DNA from 4 places in the Sporanaerobacter acetigenes DSM 13106 genome. Region 1 is predicted to be linked to each of the others. Evidence: riboswitches for the same ligand, from Rfam matches in the RefSeq annotation. Region 1 holds a riboswitch; each other region holds the start of a gene.
The links. Region 1 has a riboswitch for cobalamin ahead of BUA21_RS10520 (sirohydrochlorin cobaltochelatase). Riboswitches for the same ligand answer to the same signal wherever they lie in the genome.

Region 1 (7,917 bases):
GCTTTCACTTAAAAGATTTACTTCATCTATATATAAAATATTTTCATGAGCCTTTTTAAGAAGTCCTTCATCAAAAGCTTTTTCTCCATTTAAAATAGCTTTTTCAATATCTATACTTCCAAGCAATCTATCTTCTGTAATATTTAGTGGCAATTCAACTATGTGAAGCCAAGGAGCTATGGACACTATGGATCTAACTACAGTAGATTTGGCAGTACCTTTTTCACCACTTATGAGAACTCCCTTGATATTTGGATTTATAAGATTTAGGAGTATGGCTTTCTTTACCTTTTCTTGCCCTACTATAGCAGGAAAAGGATATATATTTTTCTCCACAAAATCACCCCTAATTATTCCAATATAATCTTTTCAACAATTGAAAAATCCATAGTTCCTTTCTCGAAAGGTCTCCTTCTCATTCTATGAGGGAGAACATACTTTAAGCTTTCCAACAAATCTTCTTTTTCAACCTTTTTTCTTCCATCAAAAGCAGCTATAGTCATAGCTGTTTTAATAGCCACTATATCTCCTCTGTGTCCATCTATATCTAATTCAACACATGCTTTAGATACTTTTTCTATGATTTCATCATCATACTCCACTTCATCAAGGATTGATATGGCTTTCATTATCCCTTCCTTTAGCTTTTCTTCTTCATCTTTAAATTTATTTAGAAATTTCTCAGGATTTCTTTCATATTCTATTCTTCTCTTAACCACATTCATCCTCATATTAGTTTCTCTTTCTCCAACTACATCTACTACAAGGCCAAATCTGTCTATAAGTTGAGGTCTTAAGTCTCCTTCTTCAGGATTCATGGTTCCTACAAGAATAAATCTAGATGGATGACTAAAAGATATACCTTCTCTTTCCACAGTATTGACCCCCATAGCTGCTGCATCTAAAAGCATATCTACCACATGATCTTCCAAAAGATTTACTTCATCTACATAGAGAATATTTCTATTGGCAGAAGCAAGAATTCCAGGTTCAAACTTTTTTTCTCCCTTTTTAATAGCAGTCTCAATATTAAGGGTTCCAGCAACTCTATCTTCCGTAGCATTTATAGGTAATTCAATAACTTTCATTTTTCCTTGAATTGCTTCAAGTTTTCCTTCCTTTTGAAGTCTTTCTCTACAATCTCTACACATTTTACTTTCATCTTCAGGATCGCAAGAAAACGGACATGCCTTCACTTGCTTTCTTAAAGGCAACAACTCTGTTATACCTCTCACCGCTGTTGATTTAGCAGTCCCTTTTTCTCCTCGAATGAGCACTCCCCCAATAGATGGATTTATAATATTTAAAATAAGAGCTTTTTTCATTTCTTCCTGTCCAACTATTGCTGAAAAAGGATATTTAACAATTCTCTTTTCTTCCATATAAATCACTCCTCTACTTGCTATAAGCAGCAAAGATTTTCACAATCCTTGCTGCTTATATTCTAGTTAAATACTTCTGGATACAATATTTTAGCTAGTCTCTCATATGCTTCTCCGTATCTATCATTTGGCTTGTACATATACAAATCCTTTGGCAAGAATATATATCTATCATTTTTCACAGCCTTCAATGAACTCCATGCTGGATTAGATTCCACATCCTTTTTCACTCTTTCATTGACTTTATCCACATCTCCCATAGTTTGAACAAATATAAAATCTGGATCTTCTTCTATTATCTTTTCCATACTAAAAGTTTTAGAATCTGAAGAATCATTGATTATATCTGAAATATTTGTAGTGTTTAAATCTTTTAGCATATCTCCAACCATAGAATCAGAACCCCTAACTGTAACTCCTTTTGCACTACCAAAAAGTATCAGCACCTTATAATTCTTATCTTTCGGAGCCTTTTCTATGATATCATCTATAGCAGCCCTTACTTCTCCTTCATACTTTTCATATAAATCTTCTCTATCAGTTAGTGCTGTAAACAATCTTACAGTTCTAAAATAATCTTCTTTGTTTTCATTGTCCAAAGCAATAACTTTAATATTATTTTGTTCCAACATTTCAGCTATTTCCAATTGCTTTTTAAAGTTTGCAGTAAGTATAACCAAATCTGGCTTTAAAGATATAATTTTTTCTAAACTTGGTTCCCCAGGTCCACCTACAACTTCTGCATTTTCTGAACCTTCCACTGGTTTCTCCTTTGCAGAATCTACTCGTCCTACAACTTCTCCACCGCATTTGTACCAAATATCCAAATATGAATTAAACAAACAAACTACTCTTTCGGGTTTCTTGTCAATTGTTATTTCTTTGTCTCTTGCATCTGTGAAAGTTACAGTATTTTCATCAATAGATATACCATATTCCTCTACAACTTCTGCTTTATTTTCTTCTTTCTTTACTTCCTCATTAGCATTATTTACCTTTTTGTCAGCACATCCTGTGAAAACTGACAAAACCATTGCAATAGCTAAAATTAAAATTAAAATTTTTGACTTTTTCATTTTCACCACTCCATTTCTTTAATTTTTAATTCATCTCTCTGTAACTCATGGCTACACCAAAAAAATAAAATCCTATTGCATAAATTAAAAGTGCTAATATAGATTTATGGTCAAACTGCCCTTTCAATACAATATCTCTTAAGGACTGGGAAGTATGAGAGAGAGGTAATATCCCTATTGTCTCTTTAACTACAGGGGGCAAATTCTTAAGTGAAAAGAAAGTACCACACAAAAATGACATAGGAGTCATTACATAGGTAGTAAACCTATTCATATCATAGTGACTCTCTATTGAAAGAGCAGCACCATATCCAAAAGCTGCAAATAAAAAACTGTTTAAAAAACAAATTAATACAAAATAAAAATCTATATGTATTTTTATACCAAATATAAATGATATAAGAAATATCAAAAAAGCTGCATACATTCCTCTAAACGCACCGGCAAGAATGTGACCAAAGGCTAATAAACTCATATTTACTGGAGAAGTTAAATAGTATTCAAAACTTTTTTCATGGAGTTTTGAAATATTAATTCTTATAGCTACAGCATTAAAACTTGTATTCATAGTAGAAAGTGCAATTATACCTGGCATGACAAAATGCATATATGTTGCTCCTTCTATGACTATGTCTTTACCTAATCCCCAGCCAAAAGCTATGAGATATAAAAGGGGTGTCATAATAGCTGAAGTTGTTATCTTCCAAAATCTCCTTTTGAAAAAAATAAATTCTCTCCATAATACAGCAAAAACTTCCATTTTTATACTACCTTTCTATTTGTAAAGTTATAAAATACATCTTCAAGTGTTGTTTTCCTTATGGTATATGAAACATATTCAATGCTTGAAATATACTTTTCTGCTCCATCTTTATCTTTAAAATATTCATAATTAGTCTTCATTTCACTGTCAAAATATTCAACAGTATATATGCCTAAATCATTCTTGAGTTTTTCAGGAGTTTCTTTTTTAAATACTCTTCCATTGTTTATCAAGCAAACCTGATTGCACAGATAATCTGCCTCTTCAATATAATGAGTCGTAAAGAGTACAGTCTTTCCCATTGCTTTCATGCCCTTCAGTATATCCCATATCTTCCTTCTTCCATTTAAATCAATTCCCACAGTAGGTTCATCAAGGAAAATTATATCCGGATCATTGATAAGAGCCTTAGCTATCATAAGTCTTCTTTCCATACCACCCGAAAGATTCATAGCTTTTTTATTTTTGTGTTTCTCTAATTCCATAAATGTAAGAAGCTCTTCTATTTTGTTTTTATAGTCCTTTATCTTAAACAATTTAGCTGCAAAAATTAGATTTTCATAGGCAGTCAGCTCTTTGTCTAAATTGGTATATTGAGGAACTACTCCTATTCTCTTTTTTATTTTCATATTGTTTCTAGACATTTTTTCTCCATCTACATAAATAGTGCCGGTTGTAGGCTTCAAAAGGCCTGTGAGCATCTTTATAATTGTAGTTTTCCCTGCACCATTAGGACCCAAAAGACCTAAAAATTCCCCGTCTTGAATTTTCAAATTTACATTATCTACAGCTGCAAATTCTCCAAACATCTTAGACACGTCATTTATTTCTATCAATTAAATCACATCCATATCCTATTCAATTAACAACCTTGTTTATTTTCTTAGGTATAAAATAAGGACAATTGTTTATAGAATCCTCATATATGTCCGCCTCGATCCTAAAAACATCTTTAAGCAAACTGGCATTTATTATATCTTCTGGACATCCAGATTTGGACAGTTTTCCATCCTTTATAACAAATATTTCATCAGAATACCTAGCAGCTTGATTTAAATCATGAAGAACCATGACTACTGTAAGATTTAAGGTTTGATTTAATTCTTTTATAAGTTCAAGTACTTCTAATTGATAAGAAATATCCAAAAAAGTAGTAGGTTCATCAAGTAGCAATATTTTAGGTTTTTGAGCAAGTGACATAGCTATCCAAGCTCTTTGTCTTTCTCCTCCTGAAAGGGTAGCTACAAATCTCTTTCTTAAATCTTTAAGCCCAGTCTTTTCTATGGCCCAATCTACAATTTCCAAATCTTCTTTTTTTAATTTCTTTCCAAATCCCAAATGTGGATATCTTCCATAGGAAACCAGCTCTTCTACAACTACATCAGAAGATACGTTTTTCACTTGAGGAAGTATGGCTAATTTTTGAGCCACTTTCTTGGTATTAATAGTGTAAATATTTTCATCATCTAAATAAACCTTGCCCTTTACAGGTTTTAAACATCTAGATATAGACTTTAAAATAGTTGATTTTCCCGAACCATTGGGTCCGATAACAGTCACTACATGTCCATCTTCAATTTGAAGGTTTACACCTTTTATAACTTCTTTCTCACCATAGTTCACATAGAGATCTTGTACTTTGATTCCCACCGTTAAACACTCTCCTTTTTTCTTAATAAGTATAGGAAAAATGGAGCGCCAAGAGCTGACATTATAATTCCTACAGGAATTTCCATAGGTGCAAATAGTACTCTAGCCAAAGTATCACACAATATAACTACTGAAGCTCCAAAAAAAACACAAGCTGGAAACAAATATCTATAATCTGAACCTATGAAAAGCCTAGCCATATGAGGCACTATAAGACCTACAAATCCCAAAAGTCCAACAACACTCACAGCACTTCCTGCAAGTAAAGAGGAAAGAACTATAAAACTAAATCTAGTTCTCTCTACATTTAGTCCCAACCCAGTAGCTACCTCATCACCTAACATCAATATATTTAATTTATTTGGAATCAACATAGTCAAAAACACTCCTACAACTGCATATGGAAACAACAATTTTACTTGAGACCAAGTAGTAGCTGAAAGTCCTCCTACCATAAAACCTATGACCCCTGCAACTTTATCCGGGAAAAAAGTCATAAGAGCATTTATTCCTGCATTTAAAAGTGATGAAACAGCTACACCAGCTAAAATAAGCCGTGTAGGAAGAACACCATCTTTCCAAGCTAAACAATATATAAATAAAGTAGCTAATAGTGAACCTATGAAAGCACCTGCTGGAACTAAATAATAAAATTCAGGAAATAATATGAGAATTGTTAAAGCCATAAGCCCTCCGCCAGAAGAAACCCCTATGATATTGGGACCTGCCAAAGGATTTCTCATGATCCCTTGCAAAATAGCTCCTGACAGTGAAAGGCATATTCCTACAAGGCCTGCCACTATAGTTCTAGGAAGTCTCACATTCCATATAACTTGATAATTAATCGTATCCTTTTCAAAAAGAATTGCATCAACTATTTCTCTAGGAGATATTTTCACCGCACCATTCCCAATGCTTACAAAAAAACTTACAATACACAAAACTACAAGTAAAATCAATATAAATCCCTTACTCGTTCCATTTTTTTCTTCACAACTGCTCATTATCATTTCTCCTGACTAAATCATATTTTTTAAATTAGAAACAAACAATTCTTGTATACTCTCAATTTCTCCCAATCCCTTTATATATGTTGCCACTTGAAATCCTTCTTTTAAAAGTATACTTTTCCATGAATCCTTACCATCCCCCGCCATGTCATTGTTGGCATGATCTCCTGCAACCAACATAAAGGGTTTCAATATGACTTTGTCTATTTTTTCTTCCTTCAAAATAGGAATTATATCTTCAATAGTTTTCTTTCCTTCAACTGTACCAATATAAATTCTTTGAAAACCTTTTTCTCTAAAGCTTTGCTGAAGCAAATCATAGCATTTATCATTGGCATGATCCGTACCATGCCCCATATATACCATTGCTTCATTTTCCCTCAAATTTAAAATATCCAATGCATTTACTACTTTTTCATAATCCCCTTCATCAAACAACAATGGTCTTCCAATACTTATATGAATATTCTTATTTTCTTCCTCAAAATCATGAACTTGTCCAATTAACTTTTCAAATTCATGACCAGGTATTATATGGAGAGATTGTATATATATTTGTTCAAATGCTTCTCTTTTCAACCTATTCAATGCTTCACTCACATTATCTACTACTATTCCATCTCTATTTTTTAATTTATTTATCACCATTTGAGAAGTAAAAGCCCTTCTCACCTCAAAGTCAGAAAATCTATCTCTAATTTTATTTTCCACACTCTCTATACAAATTTTTCTTGTCTCTTCATAAGTTGTACCAAAACTTACAACTAAAATAGCTTTTTTCATATCATCACCTCAATAAAAAAATCCTACAGTCTTCAGAGGACTATAGGATTTACTTTTTTTAAACACAACAAAAAAGCTCAGACTTCCCACCGAAGACTTACTCAAAAAAGCCATAGGCAGGTCTCCTGGCTTGTGGATCATCCTACTTTCAATGCCTTCCCAGAAAAAATCCAGTGGACTATATTGATTTCGTACCCACTTACAGTAGCGGGGGCTGCATCGGATTTTCACCGATTTCCCTTTTAAATAAAATACCTATACTTTCATTTATTCACTTGTACTTAATTCATACTATCACAAAAATAACATGAATACAATAAAATTTTGTCAAATACCAATCAGTAAGCAATATCCATATATAGATTTTTTAATTCATCTTTATCTAAGCTCAAACAATAGTCAATCAATTCGTCTTTTTGATCTACATACCTTTCGAGAATAATTTTTTCTACTTCCCCCAGCAATTCATCATACTCCTCATCATATTGTAAACTCATTTCTTCCCAGCCCCTTTTTAACTTTTTATCCAAAATATCCTTTTCTATATTTTACACTATAAACCTATGTAAATAAAGATAATTTTCAATATTTTCTGAATTATTTTCCATACTTTTCAGACCAATATTCAAAAAATTTTTCTTCATTTTTAAAAAGGGGAATTCCTAATTTCTTGTGAAGTTTTACAAGCCATGGCTCATCCAGCCCAGCTTTTTGTAAAATTTCTTTCTGAACAAACACATCTTCAACTAAACCTTCAGCTATGACTTTTCCATTATTTAATATATATATATAATCACAAAGCTCATATATCAAATTCATGTCATGACTAGAAATAGCTATGTTTTTTTCCTTACTTATATCCTCTATAATATTTATGACTTCTCTAGTCATAACTGGATCTAGTCCACTTGTAGGTTCATCAAACAATATTGTACTTCCATCCATAACCAATACACCAGCAATAGCAATTCTCTTTTTTTGTCCATAACTTAAAAAATGGACAGGTTTTTCTTTAAAATCATAAGCTCCTACCCTTTTTAAAACCCTGTCCACTCTTCTCAATATTTCTTCTTCCTCATATCCCATATTTCTTAAGGCAAAAGCCACATCATCATATACATTAGAATAAAATATCTGTTTATCTGGATCTTGAAATACTATATTCACTTCACTTCTATATTCTCTTAAATATTTTTTATTGTATTCTATACTTTTCCCTTTATATAATACTTTTCCTTTTTTAGGCTTCAAAA
Region 2 (7,917 bases), on a different contig from region 1:
GTAGAAGAACATTTAGAGCATTGTGAAGAATGTAAAAAAGAAGTTAAGTTAATGAAACAAGAAATATTTATTCCAGCTGAAAAAGAAGCTCCCCTTATTAAGGGCTTCAAAAAAAAGTTGAGAAATAAAAAACTTATTATTTCAGGTTTATCTATTATACTTACAGGTTTAATCCTGTTTGGAGTTTTTTCTTTTAGCTTCCATCACAATAAGGTTGTACCTTATGAGGAATCGTTGATTAAAATTGAAACACAGGACGACGATATGCTTGTTTCTCATTATTATGGAGTAAGTTATTATTCTGTAGCAGCTACGCATCCTATTACGCTCAAAATCGACGGTAAAGAAAAAAATGTTATCTTTTTATATTATACTGAAACATTTGCAAAATCACATACAAGAAAGTTGATTAATCAAGAAGAAACCCGTGATGAACGTAGGTTTATCTTCCCATTGGATAAGAAAGAAAATGTGGACGCAATTTACTATGCAGATTTTGATGCAAGAGAAATTTTTGAAAAGGAAAACAATTGGGATACACTATTAGAAAATGCAGTATTGATATGGGAGAAATAAAATGACAAAAGCGAAAATAATTATTAAATCTATTTTGCCAAGAGGAATTTATTAGGAGACTTTCTGAATCAAAATATAAAGAAAATCTTATTCTTAAGGGTGGATTTTTACTATATTCCATTAGTGGATTTACCACAAGTCCAACAGTTGATGCAGATTATCTTTTAAAGAACTATTCGAATGATTTAGATGTGGGGGAACACCATATGAAAAAGATTCTGTAGCTGTTATTGCAAGGTTAACTAAAGATGTCGAAATGCAAAAAAGATGGGATAATTTTTGTAAGAAAATATTAAGATATGAACTTAATTTTGATCATGTAGTTAACACAATTATTGAGTTTACATCGCAGCCTTATAATGCGATGATTAGGGAAGATGAATTTTTTAAAGTAAAGATAGGAAGTATATTTAATCAAAATATAATAAATAAAGTATAACCCATCGTGTCAAGGTAATGACATCAATGATTTATGTATTTCTTGCTTGGAAAATTATATTTTTAAATAAATTTAATTCTTCCACATTGCTCACCTCAATAAAAACGAGCGTTCTATAATGACAAATATTTCAATATAAAGTATAATATAAATAATAAGAACTTGTGTTTCGAAGGAGGTTGATGATTTTGAAATGGTCAGAAGCAAGAGTAAATCACCCAAATAAATGGTTACTATTTGAGGTCATAGAAGCATATTTTAAGGAAGGACAAAGAGTTATTGAATAACTTTCAGTGATTAATATATTTGATGAGGGTAGGGATGCTCTTAAAGAATACTCTCAAAAACATAAAAAAGACAAAAGTAGAGAAATGTATGTCTATCACACAAACAATAAAGAATTAAAAATAGAAGAGAGAAATTGGATTGGGGTTAGAAAGTATGGTTAAGTTAGATTTTAAATATGGATTTCCGTTTTGTAAAATTACTATTTTTTATAAAGGCAAATCTATGGTATTGGACAATGTACTTATAGATACTGGATCAGGAGGAACTGTTTTTAAAATGGACAAGGTTGATGTGCTAGGCATTACAATAGAGAAAGATGATACTATAGAAACTATTTCCAGAGTTGGTGGAGTAGAGTTTGTATACAAGAAGATTATTGATACAATAAATCTTGGGAACTTAATAATTAATAACTTTACAATTGAAGTGGGAGTTATGGACTATGGTTTTGAAATATATGTAATAATAGGTATGTATTTCTTTAAACTTACAAGAATATAAATGATTATATGGCTAAAGCTGACGAGGTGATCTGTTGAAAAAGTCTTCCTTTGTATATGGGTCAATTTTAATGACTGCAATGAACTTCATCATAGCATTTATTGGATTTAGTTATGATGTTTTGTTGTCAAATTTAATTGGAGCAGAGGCAATGGGACTATTTCAAATGTCAATGTCTGTTCTTATGATATTTATGATTATAACTACTGCTGGAGTTCCTATGGCAGTATCTCAATTAGTTGCACAAGAAAATTCAAAGAATCATAAAGAAAATGTTTACCAAATACTTAAGTTTTCAATTATATTAAATTTCATCCTTTCAATTGTACTTAGCTTTATTCTTGTTTGTTTAAGTAATCCTATCAGTGAGAAAATATTTAAAAATAGAAATATGCTACAGTCTATATATTTTCTCGTTCCAATAATAATTATTATATCTATTAACTCTGTTATAAGAGGATATTATTATGGACTCAAGAAGGTTGGAGTAGCTAGTGTTTCTGAAATTATCAATAATGTATCTAGGTTTTTGATTGTTTTAGGATTCCTCCACTATTCTTATCCTGTAGAACTGGAATTTGGAGTCTTAGTAGCTATATGTGGAATAAGTATTGGTGAGTTTTTCGGATTAATTTGGCTAATACTTGCTTATAAAAGGGAAAATAAAAAATCTTCTTATCCTTGTTATATACAATTAAATTCAATTGATATATTAAATCAAATAATAAAAATAGCAGGACCCTTAACAATCACTGGTTATTAATATTGTTCCTAGTTTATCTGAGCAAATGGCTTTGAAAAACTATAGAAATATGAAAGCGGATATATTGTTTGCTATTAAAATCACCTTAATTATATCTATTCCATTATCTATTCTTTATAGACTTTTCTCTGAACCATTAGCTGTTTTTCTATATAATGATAAAAAAGTAGGAGAATATTTACGAATTCTTAGCTATAGCACTGTATTTATGGCACTACAGCATACTTTCTCTGGCATTCTTCAAGGTCTAAACAAACATACTGCTATAACAATAAATCGATTGATAGGCATGAGTATTCAACTACTTTTAGTATATTTTCTTGTTGGGAACCCTAAATTTGGTATTAATGGTTTCTTTATTGGATTTTATCTTCGAATTTTTGTTATATTTTTGTTAGATTTAGTTACATTGAGAAGTATAGTAAAGTTTCGTTTTCGACATATCAATTGACAGTTATAATTTTTCATGATAGTATCTATTTAGAATTTAATATAGTGACCATTTGGTACAATCTTAATGATTGTTTAAAAGGGAAGTTCGGTTGAATTCCGACACGGTCCCGCCACTGTGATAGATAGAACCTTAAGTTTACCACTGTACTTAAAAGTATGGGAAGGTTTAAGGTTTGTTATTCTTAAGTCAGGAGACCTGCCAATGGGAAAAGCTGTTTATTACTCACGAGGATGGGGAGATGCTATTAAAAGTAGGTTAAGCATATGATTTATTCATATGTATTAAATATGTGTGCTTAATCTGATTATTAATAATGCTCTTTCTATAACAATAGAAAGATTTTTTTCTTTATGTCTACAATCCCGTGGTAATAACTCAGCAAATTTTTGCTGAGTTTTTTCATTTTATACTACAAGAAATGGGAGGGAAAAGTATGAATATTCATGAGTATCAAGCAAAAGAGATATTGAGAAGCTTCTGTATACCAGTACCTAATGGTAGAGTTATTTATGATCCAGAAGATGCTGAGAGAGCTGCTTGGAGAATAGGTACTGATATTGCAGTAGTGAAATCACAAATTCATGCTGGAGGTAGGGGAAAGGCTGGAGGTATAAAAATAGCAAATTCAATAGATGATGTCAAGAAGTATTCTAAAGAGTTAATAGGTAAAATCTTAGTGACACCTCAAACTGGGCCTAAAGGAAAGAAAGTAAAGGCTGTTTTGATTGAAGAAGGTTGCGATATTTTTAAAGAATACTACTTAGCTTTTGTTTTAGATAGAGAAAAGTCAAAGATAACTCTTATAGCTTCTGAAGAAGGTGGAACTGATATTGAAGAAATATCAAAAGAAAAGCCTGATATGATATTTACAGAATCTATTGATCCATTACTTGGAGTATTAGAATTCCAAGCTAAGAGGATAGGCCTTAATATCAATATTCCACAGGAGTTGATAAATCAATTTGTAGAGGTTGTTATGAATTTATATAAATGTTTTGTAGATAAAGATTGTACACTGCTAGAAATAAATCCTTTAGTAGTAACGGAAGATAAACAATTGTTAGCTTTAGATGCAAAAATGAACTTTGATGAAAATGGTCTATATAGAAATAGAGATATATGTAATTATAGGGATTTAAGTGAAGAAAATGAAAAAGAGATAGAAGCATCAAAGTATGGATTGTCATATATATCTTTGGACGGCAATATTGGATGTGTAGTTAATGGAGCAGGATTGGCAATGGCTACAATGGATACTATCAAGTATTATGGGGGAGAACCAGCAAACTTTTTAGATGTTGGAGGAGGAGCAACAGAAGAAAATGTAACCAATGCATTTAAAATAATAATATCTGATTCCAGAGTTAAGGGGATTTTTGTCAATATATTTGGCGGAATAATGAAATGTGATGTTATTGCCAAGGGAATTGTAAATGCAACTAAAGAGTTGGCATTAAATATTCCACTTGTAATTAGATTGGAAGGAACAAATATGGATTTAGGTATGGAAATAATAAAGGATTCAAAACTTAATATATTTACTGCTAAAGATATGGATGAGGGAACTAAGAAGATAATTAGTTTAGTTCAATAATTTTGTGGGGGTGGTATAAGAATGAGTATTTGGGTTGATGAATCTACTAGGGTAATAGTTCAAGGTATAACAGGAAATACAGCTTCTTATCATACAAAACAAATGATTGAATATGGTACGAATATAGTTGCTGGTGTAAGTCCTTTTAAAGGAAATACAAAAGTGGAAGGCATAAATGTGTTTGACACTGTAAAACAAGCTGCCTACGAAACTAAAGCAAATGCATCTATTATATATGTTCCTGCAAAATTTGCTGCAGATGCAATTTTAGAGGCAGTTGACGCAGAACTAGAATTAGTAATTTGTATAACAGAGCATATTCCAATCAAGGATATGCTAATTGTAAAGAATTATTTGGAAGGTAAAAAAACTAGATTGATTGGGCCGAATTGCCCTGGTATAATAACACCAGGAGAATGTAAGATTGGTATTATGCCTGGATATATTCATAAGAAAGGAAGAATAGGGGTAGTATCTCGCTCTGGAACCTTAACATATGAAGCAGTTCGTCAATTAACTGAAAGAGGGATAGGGCAATCTACAGTAGTAGGAATTGGAGGAGATCCTATTATAGGAACAGATTTCATTGATGTATTGAAAGCGTTTAATGATGATGACAATACTGATGGAGTTGTTATGATAGGAGAAATAGGAGGAAATGCAGAAGAAAAGGCTTCCCTATGGATTAAGGAAAATATGAAAAAACCTGTAGTAGGATTTATTGGTGGCAAGACTGCACCTAAAGGAAAGAGAATGGGACATGCAGGCGCTATTATTTCTTCAGGAAAAGGTACTGCTGAACAAAAGATAAAGACAATGAGTGATTGTGGAATATATATTTCAGAAACTCCTACAGCTATTGGAGATACTTTAGTGAAAGCACTTAAAACTAATGATTTATTTAAACAGTGTATTTAGTTTAATAATATTAGGGGGATGAGTATGGGAGAATCTACAGCAAAGAAGAATAAGAAAATTAAATTTCCTGGTATGAGGGTTGTTAAAACAGTTCTTGCAGTATATATATGTTTTTTATTGAGCTTTATCAGGAAAACATCCCCTTTTTATTCAGCTATAGCTTCAATATTATGTATGCAAAACAATCATGAAAATAGTTTTAAAACCGGAAAATCTAGAATGATTGGAACACTAATTGGAGGTATGTATGGATTTATTGCTATAGTGGGGATTAATTATTTTAATATTGAGTTATTCAACTATCTACACTATTTAATTTTAAGCTTATTTTTGATTCCTATTATATATACAAATGTACTATGTAAATCTGCAAGTTCATCGTATATTAGCTGTGTGGTATTTTTAAGTATTACAGTGTCTCATGGTGGGGATACATCTCCATTATTATTTGCATTAAATAGGGTAATTGATACCTTGATAGGAATTATAGTCTCCCTTTTTATAAATAAAATAATTTAGCATTATGCGCCGGTAAGGAGTTTTACTGGCGCATTTGCAAATAGATTGTCATATGTTATAATTTTTATATAGATAAAATATTGCGGGGGTGGCAACTTGGTACAGCAATATACCAAAGAAATGATTCGTGAGGTATTCATCAAGAAGTTAAATGAGCATCCACTTAACAAAATTACAGTTAAGGATATTGTTAGAGAATGTGGAATCAATAGAAATACTTTTTATTATTACTACACAGATATATATGCACTTCTATCGGAAATTTTTCAAACAGAACTTCAGACAGTTATTGATGAATATAATGATACACTTTCCTGGGAAGAAAGCTTTCTTGTGGCTACTAAGTTTGCTTTAGAAAACAGAACAGCTATTTATCATATATATAATTCCATGCAGAGAGAAGAATTAGAGAATTATATATATAATGTGTCAGGCACTGTCATGATTCGATATGTAGAAAAAGTAAGCAAAGGTATTTCAGCTACTCAAGAAGATAAAAAACTGATTGCCTCATTTTATCAAGGTGCTCTCACTGAAATGTTATTACGTTGGGTTGCTTCTGGAATGAAGGAAGATCCTAATATTGTCATTAGACGAATAGGTCAGCTCTTCGATGGAAATATTGCTCTGTCTCTTGAACGAAGTGTTAATTTAAAAGATTAGACAAAATAACTGGGATGTTCAAAGTTTGAACATCCCAGTTATTTTGTCTAATGAAAAACATATGAAATAGCGATATTATAAGATTAAACAAATTTTATATATAGCAGGGTTCATAAAATTAAAGCAGAAATTATATTTATAATGCTATGTGGGCATACTAATGGTAGAGTCAACATAAAAGAACTTTGGGCATAATAGTCAGATTTATGAGACTATTAAAAAATAAGAAAGAGGGAGATAAAATGAAATTAAAGACACATGATGAAAGACTTACACTTACAAATGGGAATTATCATTCCTTGGTAAATGCAAGAAAGCCTGAGGGGATTGATGACAAGAAGGCGTATTTAATTGGTACTGGAATTGGTGCTTTAGCTGCTGGATGTTTTTTGATTCGTGATGCTCACATGGATGGCAGCAAGATTACTTTTTTAGAGCAATTAGATATTCCTGGAGGATCTTTGGACGGTCAAGTTCGCCAAAATGCAGGTTATGTGGCACGTGGTGGACGTGAACAGGGACATCATTTTGAGGTTTTATGGGATTTATTTAGTTCCTTACCATCTACAGAAGATCCAAATATGACTGTGTTAGATCATTTTTATTATACAAACCATGATGATCCAAACTTTAGCAATTGCCGTATTACTCACAATCAAGGCGAACGCTATGACAATGGCAAATTTAATTTGGGTCAAGACTTGGCAAAAGAATTAGCTGCTTTTACAATGATGACAGATGAAGAACTTCAAGATAAAGCTATTGAAGATATTTTTTCCGAGGAACTTTTAAACACTGATTTCTGGACAATATGGAGAACAATGTTTGCTTTTGAGAATTGGCATAGTGCTTTAGAGATGAAATTATATATGAATCGTTTCATCCATCATGTTGATGGCTTACCAACTCTTTCAGCTTTGCAATTCTCACGTCATGATCAATACACTTCATTTGTAAAACCTATGGTTAAATATTTGGAAGACCATGGTGCTAAATTTGAATATGGAGTTACTGTTGATAATGTTGAATTCTCAATTTCAGATAATAAAAAAGTTGCAAATAAGATAATTGCAAGGGATAAAAATGGAAATGATATTTCTATTGATTTAACAGAAAATGATTTGGTATTCATTACTAATGGTTCTATGACTGAAGGTTCTGGATATGGTGATGACAATACTCCAGCTCCATTTAACAAAGAA
Region 3 (7,917 bases), on a different contig from region 1:
CTGGTGATTTATATCCAAATGACTGGTTGGTTCATCTAAAAATATGATCTCTGGTTCTTGTGCTAATGCTCTAGCTATAATGACACGTTGTCTTTCCCCTCCACTTATTTCATTTATATTTCTATCTCTTAAATAAAAAGTATTGGTGATTTTTAAAGCTTCCTTAGTTATTTCAAAATCTTCATCTGTTTCTTTATCAAATCTACCTAAATAAGGGAATCTACCCATGAGTACTACATCAAATACTGGAAAATCATAGGATATAAAAGTATCTTGAGGAACAAGAGCAATCTTTTTTGCCAATTCTTTGGATTTATATTGAACAATATTTTTACCATGGATTTCTATTTTCCCACTATTTTGCTTTTCTAAATTGCATATGTTTTTGAGTAATGTAGATTTTCCAGACCCATTGGGTCCGATGATGCTCATAAATTGTCCTTCTTCTAATGAGAAAGAAATATCTTTAAGTACTAAATCATCTTTATATCCAAAATTTAATGATTGGACTTCTATTGCTTTAACCATAGTTTCACTCCTAAATTTAAATTCCTTTCTTTTTCTTTCTCAGCAAATATATAAAAAACGGTCCTCCAAACATGGCAGTTATAATTCCTACAGGAATTTCAACAGGAGAAATGATAGTTCGAGCTATAGTATCTGCAAATATCATAAATATTCCCCCTACTAGAGCAGCAGATGGAAGCAATATTCTATGATCCGGTCCAACCAAAAGCCTTACAATATGAGGTATTATAAGCCCCACAAAACCTATTATACCGCTTACAGATACCACCATAGCAGTCATAAAAGATGACAATACCAATATATATATTTTTATTTTTTCAACCTCTACACCTAAACTTTTGGCTGATTCTTCACCAGTTAAAATAATGTTTAAGTCTCTCGCAAAAAAATTTAAAATTGCAATAGATGCTATAGTCGGAAGAGCTATTCTTATAAGGGGTTCCCATCCCTTCCCCGATAAGCTGCCTAGAGTCCAAAATATTATTTTTTCCATATCCTTTGAATATATGACCATCAAAAAAGACATTATAGCAGTTAAAAATTGACCAATAGCAACTCCTGAAAGCAATAAATTTGTAACTGGCACTTTATTTTTTACTCTAGAAATAAAATACACAGAAAATACCGTTATAAGAGAACCTATAAAAGCAAAAAATGATATAGGTGATATTGCAAATATTGTTTTTCTCATGCCCAAAATTATAGCAAGAGAAGCCCCTAAGGCCGCCCCTGATGAAATTCCCATAACATAGGGATCAGCCATAGGATTTTTAAACATTCCTTGAAAAGCAACTCCTGCACTTGATAGACTAGCTCCAACTAAGACCCCAAGCAAAACTCTAGGCAACCTTATTTTTAGAATTATAGTTTTGTGAGAGTCTGGTATACCATCAATATTTATTTTCCCACCAATAAAGGGAAGCTTAGAGCCAATTATTTTAAAAGTATCTAAAATTTTTATATTTGCTGTCCCAATAGTAGAAAAAAGCACTACAGAAAATATCAATGCAAGCACCAAAGATACAACAATAGTAGCATATTTATTTTTAGACCTTTTTAAACTCATAAAAATCCCTACTTTTTATTTAAATGCATCTGGATGAATAGACTTTGCAACTAATTCCAATGCATCTATTATTCTTGGTCCGGGTCTTGAAACTATATTTGGATCCAATAAGTACACTCTATTATTTTTTACAGCATTTATATTTTCAAACCCAGGTCTTTCTTTTATTGACTCAACAGTTTTTTCTTCGCTATCTTTAGCTCCTAAATAAACATCAGGATTTCTTTCTATTAATTGTTCCATATCAAACTGTGGATATTCTCCTTCTGCATCACTTGCTATATTTTCGCCTCCAGCTAGAGTCATAAGTTCATCCATAAAAGAACCAGGACCTGCTGCCATCAATGGATCATTCCATATTTCATAGAACACCTTAACTTTTTCTTCATCTTTTACTTTATTTACAATTTCATCTTTTTTTGCTTTCATATCATCTACAACTTTTGTGGCCTCATCCTCAGTGTTTGTCACAGTGCCAATACTTTGAATCAAATTCATGACTTCATCAATAGAATCTGGTTCATAGCACAAAAGAACAATTCCTGCATCTCTTATTTTTGCATTTACTTCTTCATCGCCAGGACCAAATTGAAATACAATGTCAGGATCTAATTCAATTATTCTTTCAATATTTACTCCAGTAAAACTTCCAACCTTTTCTTTTGATTTAGCTTCTTCTGGATAATCACAGTATTCAGTTACACCTGCGATTTTATCTCCTAATCCAAGACTAAAAAGTATTTCAGTATGACTTGGAGCCAATGAAACTATTGTTTTAGGTTCATTTTCTATTGTCACTTTATTTCCAAACTGATCTTCTACTTCCATAGGATATTGAACTTTATTTTCCTTTTCCTCTACTACTTCTTCATTTTGTTTTACATCTTCATTTGAATTTGTTTTGCCACAAGCTGTAAAGGTAGTTAAAGCCATTGCCAAAACTAAAAATAATACAATTAATTTTTTAGAGCTAATTTTTTTCATAAGTTTTCCCTCCATTTTATGATCTTTTCTAGTCAAAAATAAAACCCTAGTCCTCAGTAACTAGAGAATAGGGCAAAAACTATACAATTCTATACATCCCTCCCTCCGAGGCTCTAAATTTAGGCAGGTCTCCTGACTTGTGAATCTTCCTACTATCAACGCCTTCCCAGAAATCCAGTGGCTTCTGTTGATTCGTCCTCACACACAGTAGCGGGGGCTGCAGTGGATTTTCACCACTTTCCCTTTTAAGTTTCATTAGAAACACCCAATTTAATATTTAATTTAGCTCTCAAAAATAATATCAAATATTTTTTAAACATTCAAGGCCATTTATTCTTCCTTAACTACTTGCCATTGTTCCCTAACCATTTTTTCTAATGCAATATTACTCTTAATTTCAGGATCCTTAAGTACCGTATTGAACCACTTTATTGCTTCATCTCTATCTCCCATTCTTCTGGAAATTTCTCCAATCAAATAAGCTGCAGTCAATGGATTCATAGATTCATTGTTTAAAGGTTCATTATAATAAGCATTGCTAAAAAGTTCTCTAGCTAAACTTAAAAATCTCTCTTCTTCATCCTCATCTTCTTTTAATCTATTAAGCCATCCCAATCTAACGCATATATTTCCAAGTTCATAATTTTTATCCTCCAAGAGTTCTCCACAAAATAGCGCCAGTTTATATGCAGCAATACTTTCTTCAATGGTTCTCTTTCCTAAAAAACTTCTTTCGTTCCATTTAGATGAAACCTCTTTTTTTATTGTCTCTCTTCCTTGAAAATTTATTTTATTAAAATTTTCTTCTAATGCAGCATATCCACAATGTGGACACACAAACACACCATAAAACACAGGATTTTCCCCTTCATAATAAGGCAAAAAATCCGAATCTCTTTTAACTAATCTGAGTTTAGAAAGCCTTACCTTGCTAGTCTTAAACTCTTTACCACACACTGGACAATTTATTTTTTTCTCATATAGTTCTCCTACTTCTGCCAATTTCCTTCCCTCATTTCTCCTAATAGTATAACAATATCTATTCTTCAGCTTCTTCTGTAGATGTTTCAATTTTCTCTTCTACCTTTGGTCCAATCTTATAAATATATTTTCTTGATTTGTAATAATCAGAATGCAATAATTCCTTTTTAACTATTTTGCCATTTTTTATTATTGACTTATAAGTTTTAGTCTTATATCCCGTTCTTCCTGCTTGTTGAAGAACTTTTTCTCCTGGTTTTAAGCTGTTATCTAATATTGTTTCAACCAAAGGTTCTATTTTTTCTACAAGTTCAGAATCTATTTTTACATTGTAGTTCTTAGTATTTAAATCGCCATATATATAAATATAAATAGTGTCACTTGATACTTTGGTATGAATATAAATAGGAAAATCAAAATCATTTCTAAACTTCAAGTCAAGACTACCAAAAGACACTGCTGCATCTTGACCATAGCTTACATATTTTGCTGGTATTGAGTGAGGATGTCTTTCAACAACCTTTACATCTGCACTCAAAAGGGCATTATATAATGTAGTAGATACCTGACATACACCGCCACCAGTCCCTGGAGTAAATTCACCTTCTAAAATGACATTTGCTTCCTTATATCCATTTTGCTTGCTTCTTGGACCAGTAGTTTCATTAAATGAAACATTATCTCCTGGCATTAAAAGTTTGCCATCTATAGATTTTGCAGCAACTCTTATATTTTCTTTCCTATCACTACTGCTAGTTTTAAAAGAAGTACTAAACTGGCCTATAACTCCATTTATTCTACTTAATTGGGCTTTAGTAGCCTTTGGTTGGATTTTCTCAACTGGTATATCAACATCCTCCAACTTATACACATTCTCATCAATCAATTGCTTCAACAACTCTGTATTTACTTTTCTACCAACTATTTCATCAGTAACATGCATTTTTCCTCCATTAAAATTAAATACCGCCTCTTTACTTTCTAGATTTATATCTTGAGATATTTCATGAGCTAAATCATTTATAAGATTTTTGTCATAAGACGTCTCTAATCCTAGAGTTTTCCCATATTTTTTTGTGTCAATTATAGTCTTTAACTTATTTACAATGTTTCCTTCTCTACCTATACTATAAGCCTCGTTTACTGCCTTTTCATAGTTGTAATGAAAGCCAAGATCGGTGATTTTCACATTATAAGTTTTGTCTTCATATCTTAAGATCATCTGTTTTCCAGCTAAATCTTCTTCCAATTCTCCTTTTATCTTATTTAGTGCTTCAGCCTTTGTCATATTGCTTACATCAAACTTCCCTATTTTTATTCCTTCATATATCGTATCTCTCTTCAATACAGATGATATTCCATAGCTGCCAACACCTAATAGTACCAATACTATTACAATATAAAGTAAAATTAAATTTCTTTTTTTATTGTTCTGTTTTTCTTTTTTCATGCCATGCCTCCACCCTTTAATATTTTTATTTGTTTGTTTAATTAAATTGTATTTTCATAATATGGAAGTTATGTAATCTATTAAAGGTGCGGACACAAATCAATTTTCCCAATAGACTTCAATCGTATCTCCATCTTTTAACCTTTCCAAATACTCTGCATCTCTTCCATTCAATTTAAGTACTAGTTTCCCTCTAGGTTTTGAAAGGTCAAAATCAATGTAGTTAAATATGTCAACAAAAACAAATTCTTTCTTTTCATGTTGAAAATTTCTTTCTTTTCCATTTATACTCAAGCATATTTCCCTTTGGCTATCTTTTATATTGCTTGTCCCATTTTGGGTTCCAATCGTCAATACATCGCCATTTTCCAATTCAGTATATAAATCCACTTCTTTAGAATTTCTATATATTTTCAAATCATGTATATTCATATTCATATATTCTATCAATTCATAAACAGTATTTATTTCAAAATATTCTACTCTGTCTCCTTCTTTTATGATTATATTTTCTTCTGTTTCTAGACCATTTATTTGCAATTCCCTAATCAAATTTACTTCTTCATTATTTAAAACTATCACTTTAGATTTAGGAATGCAATCATAAAGATATAATATTTTTTTATCTCCTTTGGTACTATCTCTCAAATCAATAAAATCTCTATCCTTTAATTCTGTATTCAAATTGGCAAATGTACCATTTACATATATTTCTGCTGGTTTTCCCAGCTCTCCCTTTATGAGCTTTTTCTTCCCATTTACATAATATATGAAATCTTCTCCCCTTTGAGGAATCAATTTTCTAGGATTGTATCCAATAAGAATCAGTACATCCGATACCTTTATATTTTCTGTATTGAATACCCTTATCTCCTCTCCATTTATATATATTTGAATAAAATTTTTGTATTTGCTGTTGACTCCTTCCATGGCAATCCCAATAGGAGTAACTATATCTGGTCCTTTAAGCTCATCTTCAATGCCTTCTACATTTTCAATAAAACTAATATCTCTAATGGCAACTCTTTCTTTTGGAAGTCCCAGACAATTGGCAATATGTTCATTTAATGTAGGAATTTGACTACTACCACCTACTAAAAATACTGCACTTGGAGCCTTCCCATTGTACTCAATTATTTTTTCACTTATTTCTTTAGCCAATTTATCTATTTCATTTTCAATATTTGAAATAATCTCTTCTGTAGTTAATTTATATTTTACCCCTACTATATCAGAAAATTCATGAGTGTTTTCTTTATTTAAATTAATTTTAAGTTTTTCACTTGAATCAAAATCTAAAAGATATGCTCTTGCTAAACTTTCTGTCAGTTCATCACCTGCAGTAGCTGTCATAGCATAAGCCATTATAGTACCATCTTTGGTTATGGCAATATCTGATGTCCCAGCACCAATATCTACTAATGCTAAATTTAGCAATCTTAAATTTTCTTTTATAGCTACATTTATAGCTGCAATAGGCTCCAATGTAATATTCGAAACTTCAAGACCAGCTCTATTGACTACCACATATAAACTATCTATAACTACTTGTGGCAAAAATGTCGCCAAAAGATCTACCCCAATTTTTTCACCTTTATGCCCCTCTAAATTTTCAATAAAGCTATCATCTAAATAGTAATTTACTACACTATAACCAATACAATAATACTTTAAGTCATTTTTGCTTTTTTCTTCATCTATTAATTCCTGAGATTTTTGTGCTGCTTCAAGCTCTAAAGCTTCTATCATATTGTTACTTATCTCAACAGTTTTATCAATTTCTTTATCTATCCTAATTCTACTAGTCTTCAAAGCTCTGCCTGCAGCAGCAATAGAAACTTTTTTCAAAGGCAATTCTAGTTTTTCTTCTAATTCTTCTTTGACTTCTTTAACTATTTTGGTTACTCCTTCTATATCATGGATTTGACCATCATACATATTTCTTTTGTTGTGTTCCTTGATACAGCTTTCTAAAACTTTGAATTTTTCGTCTTCATATATGCCAACTATACCTATGACAGTTCTAGTGCCTATATCAAGTGAAAATATTAAATCTTCAGGATTTTTTACAGTTGCATTGAAATCTAACATCCCTAACAACCCTTTCTTTCGTTTTTCCTCTCTCTTTTATTGTACGTTTTCTTTATAATATATGCAATAACTATCTAATGGGCATTTTTCACATAGGGGCTTTCTAGCTTTGCATATACGTCTTCCATGAAAAATCAATAAATGATGGGCTTTAGACCACATGCTTTTTTCAATATTTCTCATTAAATCTTTTTCTGTGTCTAACACATTGTCACTATTTGACAATCCTATTCTATTTGATACCCTAAATACATGGGTGTCAACAGCAATAGCATCTTTAGAAAAAGCATTACTTAAAACTACATTGGCTGTTTTTCTCCCCACCCCAGGAAGTTTCATAAGTTCCTCTCTCGTATCTGGAACATTTCCACCATATTCTTTAACTAACATTTCGCAAGTTCCCAAAATATTCTTACTTTTGTTGTTATAAAACCCACAACTTCTAATTTTCTCTCCTAATTCTTCTTCACTCAATTTTAAATAATCTTCAGGAGTTTTATATTCTTTGAAGAGCTTTTGTGTAACTTTGTTGACTCTCACATCAGTGCATTGAGCAGAAAGAATTGTAGCTATTAAAAGTTCAAAGGGGTTTGAGAAATTTAGTTCAGCTTTAGCATGAGGATAAAGTTCTTCAAGTATATTTAATACCTCTTTTACTTGTTTTTTACTTAAATTTTTTCCCATATTATCACCTACAGTATTTCAATATTATAGTCTATAATCTCCACTCTACTATCTCCATCTATAAACTTCAACACATTGTTTACTATCTGATTGGCATGAGTAGTATCATTTGTGACGCAAGCAAAACCAATGA
Region 4 (7,917 bases), on a different contig from region 1:
TATTCAAATTCAATTGCTTTCCTCCTTACTAAAATTAATTATTCTCCCATCTTCTAAATATATAGTCCTTGTAGTATAATCTTGTATTCCTTCATCATGGGATACTAATACAAAGGTTGTCCCTCTTTGTATGAAAAGTTTTGTCAACAATTCCATTACTTCTTGACTAGTTTTTGTATCTAAATTTCCTGTTGGTTCATCAGCAAATACTATTGGAGGACTTGTAATCAGTGCTCTTGCAATACCTACTCTTTGTTGTTGTCCTCCTGACATCTCATTCGGCTTATGCTTAGCATGAGAATATATTCCTACCTGCTCCATGATTTCCTTTGCCATTTCTATTCTCTTTTTTGGTGCTATGCCTCTTAATACCAAAGGAAGCGCTACATTTTCTAACGCTGTATATTGAGGCAATAAATTATAGGATTGAAATATAAAACCTATAGTTTTTCTTCTATATCTAATTCGATCCCTTTCGTTCATTTGGTCAATACGATTTCCATCAATAATTATTTGTCCTGAAGTAGTTTTCTCTAGACCCGCCATCAAATTTAAAAGTGTGGATTTACCAGAACCAGAACGTCCTGATATTCGTAACCGTTCTCCTTTTTCTACAGATAAATCTATTCCGCTTACAGCTTTAATCACATTATCTCCCAATATAAATTCTTTTTGAACATCCTTTAGTTCTATATATCCTCCCATTGAATCCCACCTTTACTGTTAATCCCCTAACCAGTCTTGTCCTAAATCTTTTCCTAAGTCACATGTATAATTCCACTCAATTACATCCCCACCTTTGAGTGTGTATACTCCTGCACCATAATTTGGATACCAGCCATTTACACAGTACATCCAACCACTCCAACGCCCTCCATCAAATTCATAGAGATTGTTGATACCTTCTATATAAGCAGATGCTTCACTGCCTCTATAACTCATATGAAATTTATATTGCTCTTTTGCCATTATCAAAACATCAAGAACTGTATCGCCTTCCTTTATTTTGAATTTAGTAGGAGGTAATATAACACCACTTGGCGGTACTATGCCCTGCCATTTAGGGTCATCTGCCATCCCTTTTGCTACTGCTGTATCACAACGAATCTGCATTGTTACAATATTTTCCTTTTTTTCACGTTCTCTTTCTTCTTTTTTCTTTCTTTCTTTTTCTTTTTTTGCCTCTTTTATAGCCTTTTGTCTTTCTTCTTCTTTTGTAGTCTGCTTTTCTTTTTCATTGCTGCCTTTATCTTTGTTTAGCTTATCTTTCTGTTTCTCTATTGCTTTTTTTATTTCTTCTTGAAAACTATTAACTGGTTCAGCTTCTTCAATTATTTCCTTATCTATATTGTCTTCTTTACCTTTTTTAGCTATTTTTTTAACTTCATCTCTTGTAGATGTTTTATTTTCTTTTTTTGATTCTAATAATTTTTCCCACACAGATTTTTTATTATTTTTAGATTCTGATTCTATTTCTGCTATTTCTTCTATATTTTCTTGTTTTTCTGTATGAATTTTGTTTTTTTGAGATCTAAGTTGAGCTAACAAAGAATAGTTATCTTCATCTTTTTCTATTTCTTTTGCATTTGGATCTATCCAATATTCAATTTCAAGTTTATTAGATTTAGCAAATGCTTCTTCATTAAAAAAGTAATTACCTATTATGTCAAATACATGAACCCCGCCTACTATTATTGCTGCTATCAAAAGTAGTAACAAGAAAAACTTTTTGTTTTTCATATCATTAACCTCCTACTTCTTTTCCTTTCATGAAAACAAAAAAAACACTACCTTTTTTATAAGTAGTGCCTCCAGTTTTCTGGTCAGCATATTTTATAGTTTTATTGATTTCTTTAATTCTTGGATTCTTATAGGTTCACTGTCTTGAACTATAATATTGATTTCTCCAAACTCTGTTTTTCTTATTATCTCTATGAGCTTTCTTTCCCTATTAGTTAGCTCCATCGTTGAATTTTTTTCATCTATCATTAAACCAACCCCCTTAAAAATTTAAAGTCTTAAACCCTCTAAGGAATTTAAGACTTTAAAATAATATCAAAATTATAAATATTCATCACAATACCCTAATCCAAGAAGGTTAATGAAGATAATTTATTTAGGCAGTTCTCCTGACTTATGGTTCATAGCTCTCTTTCACCTTCCCAAGAATACTCTCAGTGGCATATTGAAAAATCACTCTCCATTTACAGTGGCCGGTCCGTTCAGGATTTTCACCTGATTCCCTTTTAATCTTTGCCAATACAAAGAACCTAAATATTTTTATTCAATTTTTTAACTAACACCATTATATACCATATCTTGATTTAAGGCAACACATACTTTTCCAAAGGTTTTTGTCTATCATGGTGATTTTGCGACAGTGAGAACCGTCCCCGCTGTCTCAGCGTCCCCGCTGTCTCAGTATATATATGTGGTGAGGCCTTGTTTTTGAAGTTTCCTTAGAAGGCCCCTGTTTGCTCTGTATTCTGATATGGCTATTCCAAAGTGATCATATAGTTTTACAAATTCTAGTATTTCTTTATCTGTGTATTTGTCATCAGGTATTTTAAATATGATGTTTTTGAAACCTTTGGTATATACTAGATAGTATTCTTCCATATCTTTTACTTGTGGAATGAATCTAGTCTTTACTTCTTTTAAATTGTACTTTATATATTTCATGGCTTTGGAATTATCTCCAACCATATCTGTGATTATATAGGCATCGGTGTGGTCTTCCATCCATTGTTCCAATTCTTCAACGGTCATCCCATTGTCACAATTTACTATCAATCTTTCATCAGTTGTCCATTCCAAATCTACTTCCATAAGTCTAAGACCATCTTCATAGTATTCATCCAATTTAGCCTTTGTATCTGCTGCAAATCCTATAGTGTTTTTGTTTTGAATTTCTAGTTTTTCTTCAGGTTCTTTGGCTATTATTTCATCTGAACCATTGATTATACTCCCAATAAGATCATTATTTAAAATATATTTAGATTTGTCTATTTCAGATATGGCTCTTCCATATCCTTCTCTACACTCTTCCAGTGGTATGGACTTTCTAGTCTTTAAATCTATGGCTCTACTGTGGTCAAATATTCCATCCCTAGACATGACAAACATCTTTTCATCATCTATAAAGGAACCTTTTCTCATGTGAATTTGTTGAGCTACAATTTGATCTTCCGAATTCAGCAAATCTAGTCCAAACATAATTCCCTTTTCATTTTCAATTCCCATGATATTTAGTATTGTAGGGAGAAAATCCAATTGACTTCCAACTGTGGAAACAGTTTCATTTATATCTTCTCCAGGTACATGAACTATAAGAGGGATGTTCATCATAGAATCAAAATCATAATCAATATCTAGATATTCTGACATTATCTTTATATTTTCATCCTCTAAACTTGATATGGCAAAATGGTCTCCATATAGAGCTATAATTGAATTGCCATATATTCCTTCTTTTTTTAATTCATTAAAGAATTCACCAATGGCTTTATCTGCATAATGCACTGCTTGAAGATAATTTCCAAACAATGTGTCTTTGTGTTCTTGTTTTAGTTGAATCTCCTGATATTCTTCAGGCATATTGAATGGATTGTGACTTGAAAGAGTAATCATGAACGCATAAAAAGGTTCATCCATCTCTTTTATATAGTCCATAGACTGATGAAAAAAGTCTTCATCATTTAGTCCCAAGGCCACAATGTCTCCAAGTTCAAAATCTTCCTCATTTACATATCTTTCAAATCCTTGTTTTGGATAAGATTTATCCCTATTCCAAAATTCTTTTTTGTATCCATGAAATGACCAAGCAGTATAGCCCTTGTCCCTGAGTATCCAAGGGAGTCCATAAAATGTGTTGTCTTGATATTGAATATAGCTTGGCTCGTCCATAGAAGGATACAGAGAATTGTTGGTGACAAATTCTGCATCTGAAGTACTTCCTATTCCCACTAATTGATAGTATCTGTCAAAATATATGCTTCCATTCTCTTTTATGAATTTATTTAAATTTGGAGTAAGTTCTTGACCCTCATAATATCTATTTATAGCAAAGTTCTGAAGAGCTTCTACTTGTATGACTATTAAGTTTTTGTCTTTCCCTATACCTGTGTATTTTCTGTCCTCCAATATGGATTGCTCTTTTAGGCATTGAAGATCATGTTCTGTAAATACACTTTCCCCTACAGCTACATCACCACTTCCTTTAAAAAGGCTTGTTAGATCTTTAGCATGATATGTGAAAAATTCTTGTCCATTAATGATTGAACTATAACCACTTGTATTCATGACTATGGCAAGTATTGCAAGAGCTGAAACAATTGCATAGGGTATTCTTGTCTTTATATTTTTGCTATAAATCTTGTTTTCTCTTTTTATCTTCTTTTTCTTTTTGCTTGAATAAAAACAAAGTACTGGAATATCCAAAATAAATAGGAGATTTAATGGGTTTATGATAGTTTTTACACTTTCGCTTACTTGGGCTACTTGTCCCAATTGTTTCACCATATTTACCGAAGGAAGTCCGTTAAAGTATTGATAATATACTACATCTACAAACATGATTGCAGATATTATATTGTAGAAAGAAAAAGCAATACTCTGTTTCTTTTTGTTGTGGCTAAAATATATAAGTGAAAAGAAAAATATTATATATAAACTACTCACAATAAATACTAAAACTTTGTTGTACTCTATTTTAGTTAAAAACATAAAAAGCATCATCTTTAATAATAACAAAAAAGATAAAACCATTTTACTGCCCCCAAGTATTAGATTTTTTCTACTATATTATATATTATTACTTTACAACAATACAAACTATGAATCAAGTTTGTTAAAATATTTGTTATGGAATTTTTTATGATATAAAAAAGGACTGAGTTCTATTTAAATAGAACTCAGTCCTTAATCTTCTACTTTGCCAATTCATATAGTGCTTTTTCATATATCTTGGTGAGAAGCAACAATTTGTTTACAGATATAAACTCATTGGCTTGATGAGCTATTTCTTCTTCATCTGGGAATACAGGTCCAAAGGCTACTGCATTTTCCATAGCCCTTGCATATGTGCCTCCTCCTATAGTTATAGGTTTGCTGTCTTTATCTCCTGTTTCTTCTCTATATACTTTCATGAGTTTTTGAACTAAAAAATTATCTTTTGGTACGTATAATGGCTTCATCTCTCCCTCGTCTTCAAAGAGTTCAATTCCTGTCCCCTCTAAATTTTCTCTGATTCCATCATATACAAGCCTACTACTGGATTTAATTGGATATCTGATATTTATAGATAAAACTATCTTTCCATCCTTCATTTCTATAACTCCAGGGTTAAAATCTAGTTTTCCAGATACATCATCTTCAAATCCACATCCTATAGCTTCTCCATGATGTTTAAATGCTATCTTTTCATTGTAAATATTGATGAAATCACATATATCACATTTACAATCTAATATTTCTCCAAGGAACTCTAGTATATAGGATATGGCATTTTTCCCTTTCCAAGGAGTGGAACCATGAGCTGAAACTCCTTTTGCCTTTATCTTTATATCGTCTCCATCTTTTTCAGTGGCCATTTGATATCCAGTTTTGTCTTTGAATTCGTTAAATTTCTTTTCTAGGGCTGAAAAGTCTTTAGCTGTAATCACTGCTTCACAATAATCCGGAACCATATTTACTGCGTTTCCACCTTTTATGCTCTTTATAGATATATCTCCACAACAAGTATCTTTTATTTCCTTTACAAGATCAAATGCTATAATCCCCTTTTCTCCATGAATAACAGGGAAGTTTGCATCTGGTGTAAAAGCCATATCTGGTGCCTTTTCATGTGCAAAATAATATTTCATACATCCCCACCCTGTTTCTTCGTTGGTCCCAAATATAATCCTTATTTTTCTACTTAAAGGCATTTTTTTGTCCTTTATACTCTTCATAGCATATAATGCTGCCATAGCAGGTCCCTTGTCATCTATAGCTCCTCTGCCATATATTTTCCCATCATGGATTTCTGCTTTATATGGAGGGTAGTCCCATCCATCACCTTCAGGAACTACATCAAGATGAACAAGTATTCCTACAGTTTCTTCACCTTCACCAAATTCTGCATATCCTGCATACCCATCAACATTTTTGGTTTCAAATCCCATATCTTTTGCTAGGTTAAGAGCATATTCCAAAGCCCTATATGGTCCTTCTCCAAAAGGCATTCCTTCTTTTGGCGCTCCTTCAACACTCTTTATTTTTATAATCTCTTGAGTTGAAGATATTACATCTTCCATGTTTTTCGCCCCCTAATTTTATTTTATGTAAACTCACTCTCTAAAACTAATGAATTTGTTGTTGTTTAAAATATTTAAATATTCTGCAAGTCTTTCATAAAGCGGCTCTGCCTTCTCTTTAAATTTCTCTTTCACTAACTCTCCTATTTGATATACATTTCTTTTACCATCTATATTCTTCCATATAAAGCTACCTAGTTCATCTAAATCTATTTTAAATTTATCTGGTACAAAAAAAAGCTTTATAGCTATTTTGTCAAAAAAAGAAGTTCTGGGAACTATCAATTGAATATTTCCATCTTCTATTATTTTCTCTTCAATCTTTTCAGATTTTATAGGTACGAATTCTAAATAATTTTTGCCTTTGTCCGTTTTAGCCATTTTATCCCTCCATCTGAAAAATTAGAATTATCTTGGGATAAACCCAAGATAATTTCTAATTTTCTTCTGTCTTCTTCCATGTAGAATATTTCAAAAGAGTCATGATTAAAATTATGAAAAATACTACTGCTCCGTATTTCCCTAATACTTCATCTCCAAAGGCAACTTTATCCAATACACTGCCTTCCCCTACTTGGATAACAGCAAGTATTGCAAGTAAAATTCCTATAAGTCCTTCACCAGCTATAAGACCTGAAGAATACAATACTCCACTATTGATCTTTTCATCAGCTGCTTTTTCACTAAGTTTATTTTTAGCTTTTTTGCTATCCAATATGCCTCTTATGATTCCACCAACCATTATAGGTGTACTCAAGTGGATTGGAAGATATAGTCCTACTGCAAAAGGAAGTATCTGAATTCCAAGTAGTTCTACAACTACTCCTATACCTATACCTACAAATATAAGTACCCAAGGTAGATTTCCATTCATAACTCCTTCTATGACAAGTCTCATCATACTAGCCTGTGGTGCAGGAAGTTCTGCTGAACCAAATCCCCATGCCTTGTTTAAAAGCACCAATACATATCCTATAACCAAAGCAGAAGCAACAACACCTATAAGCTCTCCAATTTGCTGTTTTTTAGGAGTTGCTCCAACCAAGAAACCTGTCTTTAAGTCTTGAGACATATCCCCAGCTATAGCTGTGATGATACATATTACAGTTCCAACTAAAAGTGCTCCAATCATTCCTTCTTCTCCATCAAAACCTATGGCTTTGAATATAATACTTGCAACTAGTAATGTTGCAATAGTCATACCTGATACAGGATTGTTGCTACTTCCAACCAATCCTACAAGTCTTGCTGAAACTGTTGCAAACAAGAATCCAAATATTGCAATGAGTATAGCACCAGCTATTCCAACTGGTATTATAGGAGTTGCTGCAATGAATATTATCAATGCAATGACACATATAAGTGCAACTTTCATAGACATATCAGCATCAGTTCGTAAATTTGAATCTCCGCCAGCTCCTGAAGCTTTAAGACCACTCATAGCTTCTTTAAATGTTCTGGCAATAAGAGGCATAGATTTGATAAGACTTAAAATTCCTCCAAAGGCTACTGCCCCAGCTCCAATATACCTCAAATAATTGCTCCATATTCCCCAATAGTCAAGCTCTGACAACGCTACGGATGCAGGATAGATAGCTTCTGGAATATATTGTCCTAGATG

Region 2: it holds a riboswitch for cobalamin, as region 1 does, so the genes downstream of both, sucC (ADP-forming succinate--CoA ligase subunit beta) here and BUA21_RS10520 (sirohydrochlorin cobaltochelatase) in region 1, are expected to answer to the same signal.
Region 3: it holds a riboswitch for cobalamin, as region 1 does, so the genes downstream of both, BUA21_RS07295 (ABC transporter substrate-binding protein) here and BUA21_RS10520 (sirohydrochlorin cobaltochelatase) in region 1, are expected to answer to the same signal.
Region 4: it holds a riboswitch for cobalamin, as region 1 does, so the genes downstream of both, BUA21_RS04495 (DUF2292 domain-containing protein) here and BUA21_RS10520 (sirohydrochlorin cobaltochelatase) in region 1, are expected to answer to the same signal.

Annotation. Positions count from the first base shown of each region.
Region 1 covers NZ_FQXR01000011.1:11,256-19,172, reverse strand. Annotated here, with positions in the region: gene BUA21_RS10555 (magnesium chelatase subunit D family protein) at 1-336, opposite strand, end outside; gene BUA21_RS10550 (ATP-binding protein) at 351-1,382, opposite strand; gene BUA21_RS10545 (ABC transporter substrate-binding protein) at 1,445-2,458, opposite strand; gene BUA21_RS10540 (ABC transporter permease) at 2,484-3,218, opposite strand; gene BUA21_RS10535 (ABC transporter ATP-binding protein) at 3,221-4,057, opposite strand; gene BUA21_RS10530 (ABC transporter ATP-binding protein) at 4,080-4,871, opposite strand; gene BUA21_RS10525 (FecCD family ABC transporter permease) at 4,874-5,875, opposite strand; gene BUA21_RS10520 (sirohydrochlorin cobaltochelatase) at 5,891-6,664, opposite strand; cobalamin riboswitch at 6,763-6,938, opposite strand; gene BUA21_RS10515 (hypothetical protein) at 7,003-7,194, opposite strand; gene BUA21_RS10510 (energy-coupling factor ABC transporter ATP-binding protein) at 7,262-7,917, opposite strand, start outside.
Region 2 covers NZ_FQXR01000002.1:96,247-104,163, reverse strand. Annotated here, with positions in the region: gene BUA21_RS00520 (zf-HC2 domain-containing protein) at 1-576, shown strand, start outside; gene BUA21_RS15010 (hypothetical protein) at 833-1,015, shown strand; gene BUA21_RS14835 (hypothetical protein) at 1,309-1,464, shown strand; gene BUA21_RS00505 (retropepsin-like aspartic protease) at 1,457-1,804, shown strand; gene BUA21_RS00500 (oligosaccharide flippase family protein) at 1,839-2,567, shown strand; gene BUA21_RS00495 (MATE family efflux transporter) at 2,599-3,018, shown strand; cobalamin riboswitch at 3,055-3,238, shown strand; gene sucC (ADP-forming succinate--CoA ligase subunit beta) at 3,455-4,615, shown strand; gene sucD (succinate--CoA ligase subunit alpha) at 4,637-5,533, shown strand; gene BUA21_RS00480 (FUSC family protein) at 5,558-6,052, shown strand; gene BUA21_RS00475 (TetR-like C-terminal domain-containing protein) at 6,173-6,715, shown strand; gene BUA21_RS00470 (oleate hydratase) at 6,958-7,917, shown strand, end outside.
Region 3 covers NZ_FQXR01000006.1:47,719-55,635, forward strand. Annotated here, with positions in the region: gene BUA21_RS07285 (ABC transporter ATP-binding protein) at 1-528, opposite strand, end outside; gene BUA21_RS07290 (FecCD family ABC transporter permease) at 545-1,594, opposite strand; gene BUA21_RS07295 (ABC transporter substrate-binding protein) at 1,610-2,578, opposite strand; cobalamin riboswitch at 2,684-2,862, opposite strand; gene BUA21_RS07300 (DUF2225 domain-containing protein) at 2,909-3,580, opposite strand; gene BUA21_RS07305 (VanW family protein) at 3,618-5,009, opposite strand; gene BUA21_RS07310 (cell division protein FtsA) at 5,109-7,100, opposite strand; gene nth (endonuclease III) at 7,137-7,784, opposite strand; gene BUA21_RS07320 (DUF503 domain-containing protein) at 7,793-7,917, opposite strand, start outside.
Region 4 covers NZ_FQXR01000004.1:104,620-112,536, forward strand. Annotated here, with positions in the region: gene BUA21_RS04475 (COG1361 S-layer family protein) at 1-13, opposite strand, end outside; gene BUA21_RS04480 (ABC transporter ATP-binding protein) at 10-705, opposite strand; gene BUA21_RS14890 (DUF4430 domain-containing protein) at 724-1,740, opposite strand; gene BUA21_RS04495 (DUF2292 domain-containing protein) at 1,834-1,989, opposite strand; cobalamin riboswitch at 2,103-2,289, opposite strand; gene BUA21_RS04500 (sulfatase-like hydrolase/transferase) at 2,419-4,767, opposite strand; gene pepV (dipeptidase PepV) at 4,929-6,296, opposite strand; gene BUA21_RS04510 (PqqD family protein) at 6,330-6,677, opposite strand; gene BUA21_RS04515 (OPT family oligopeptide transporter) at 6,733-7,917, opposite strand, start outside.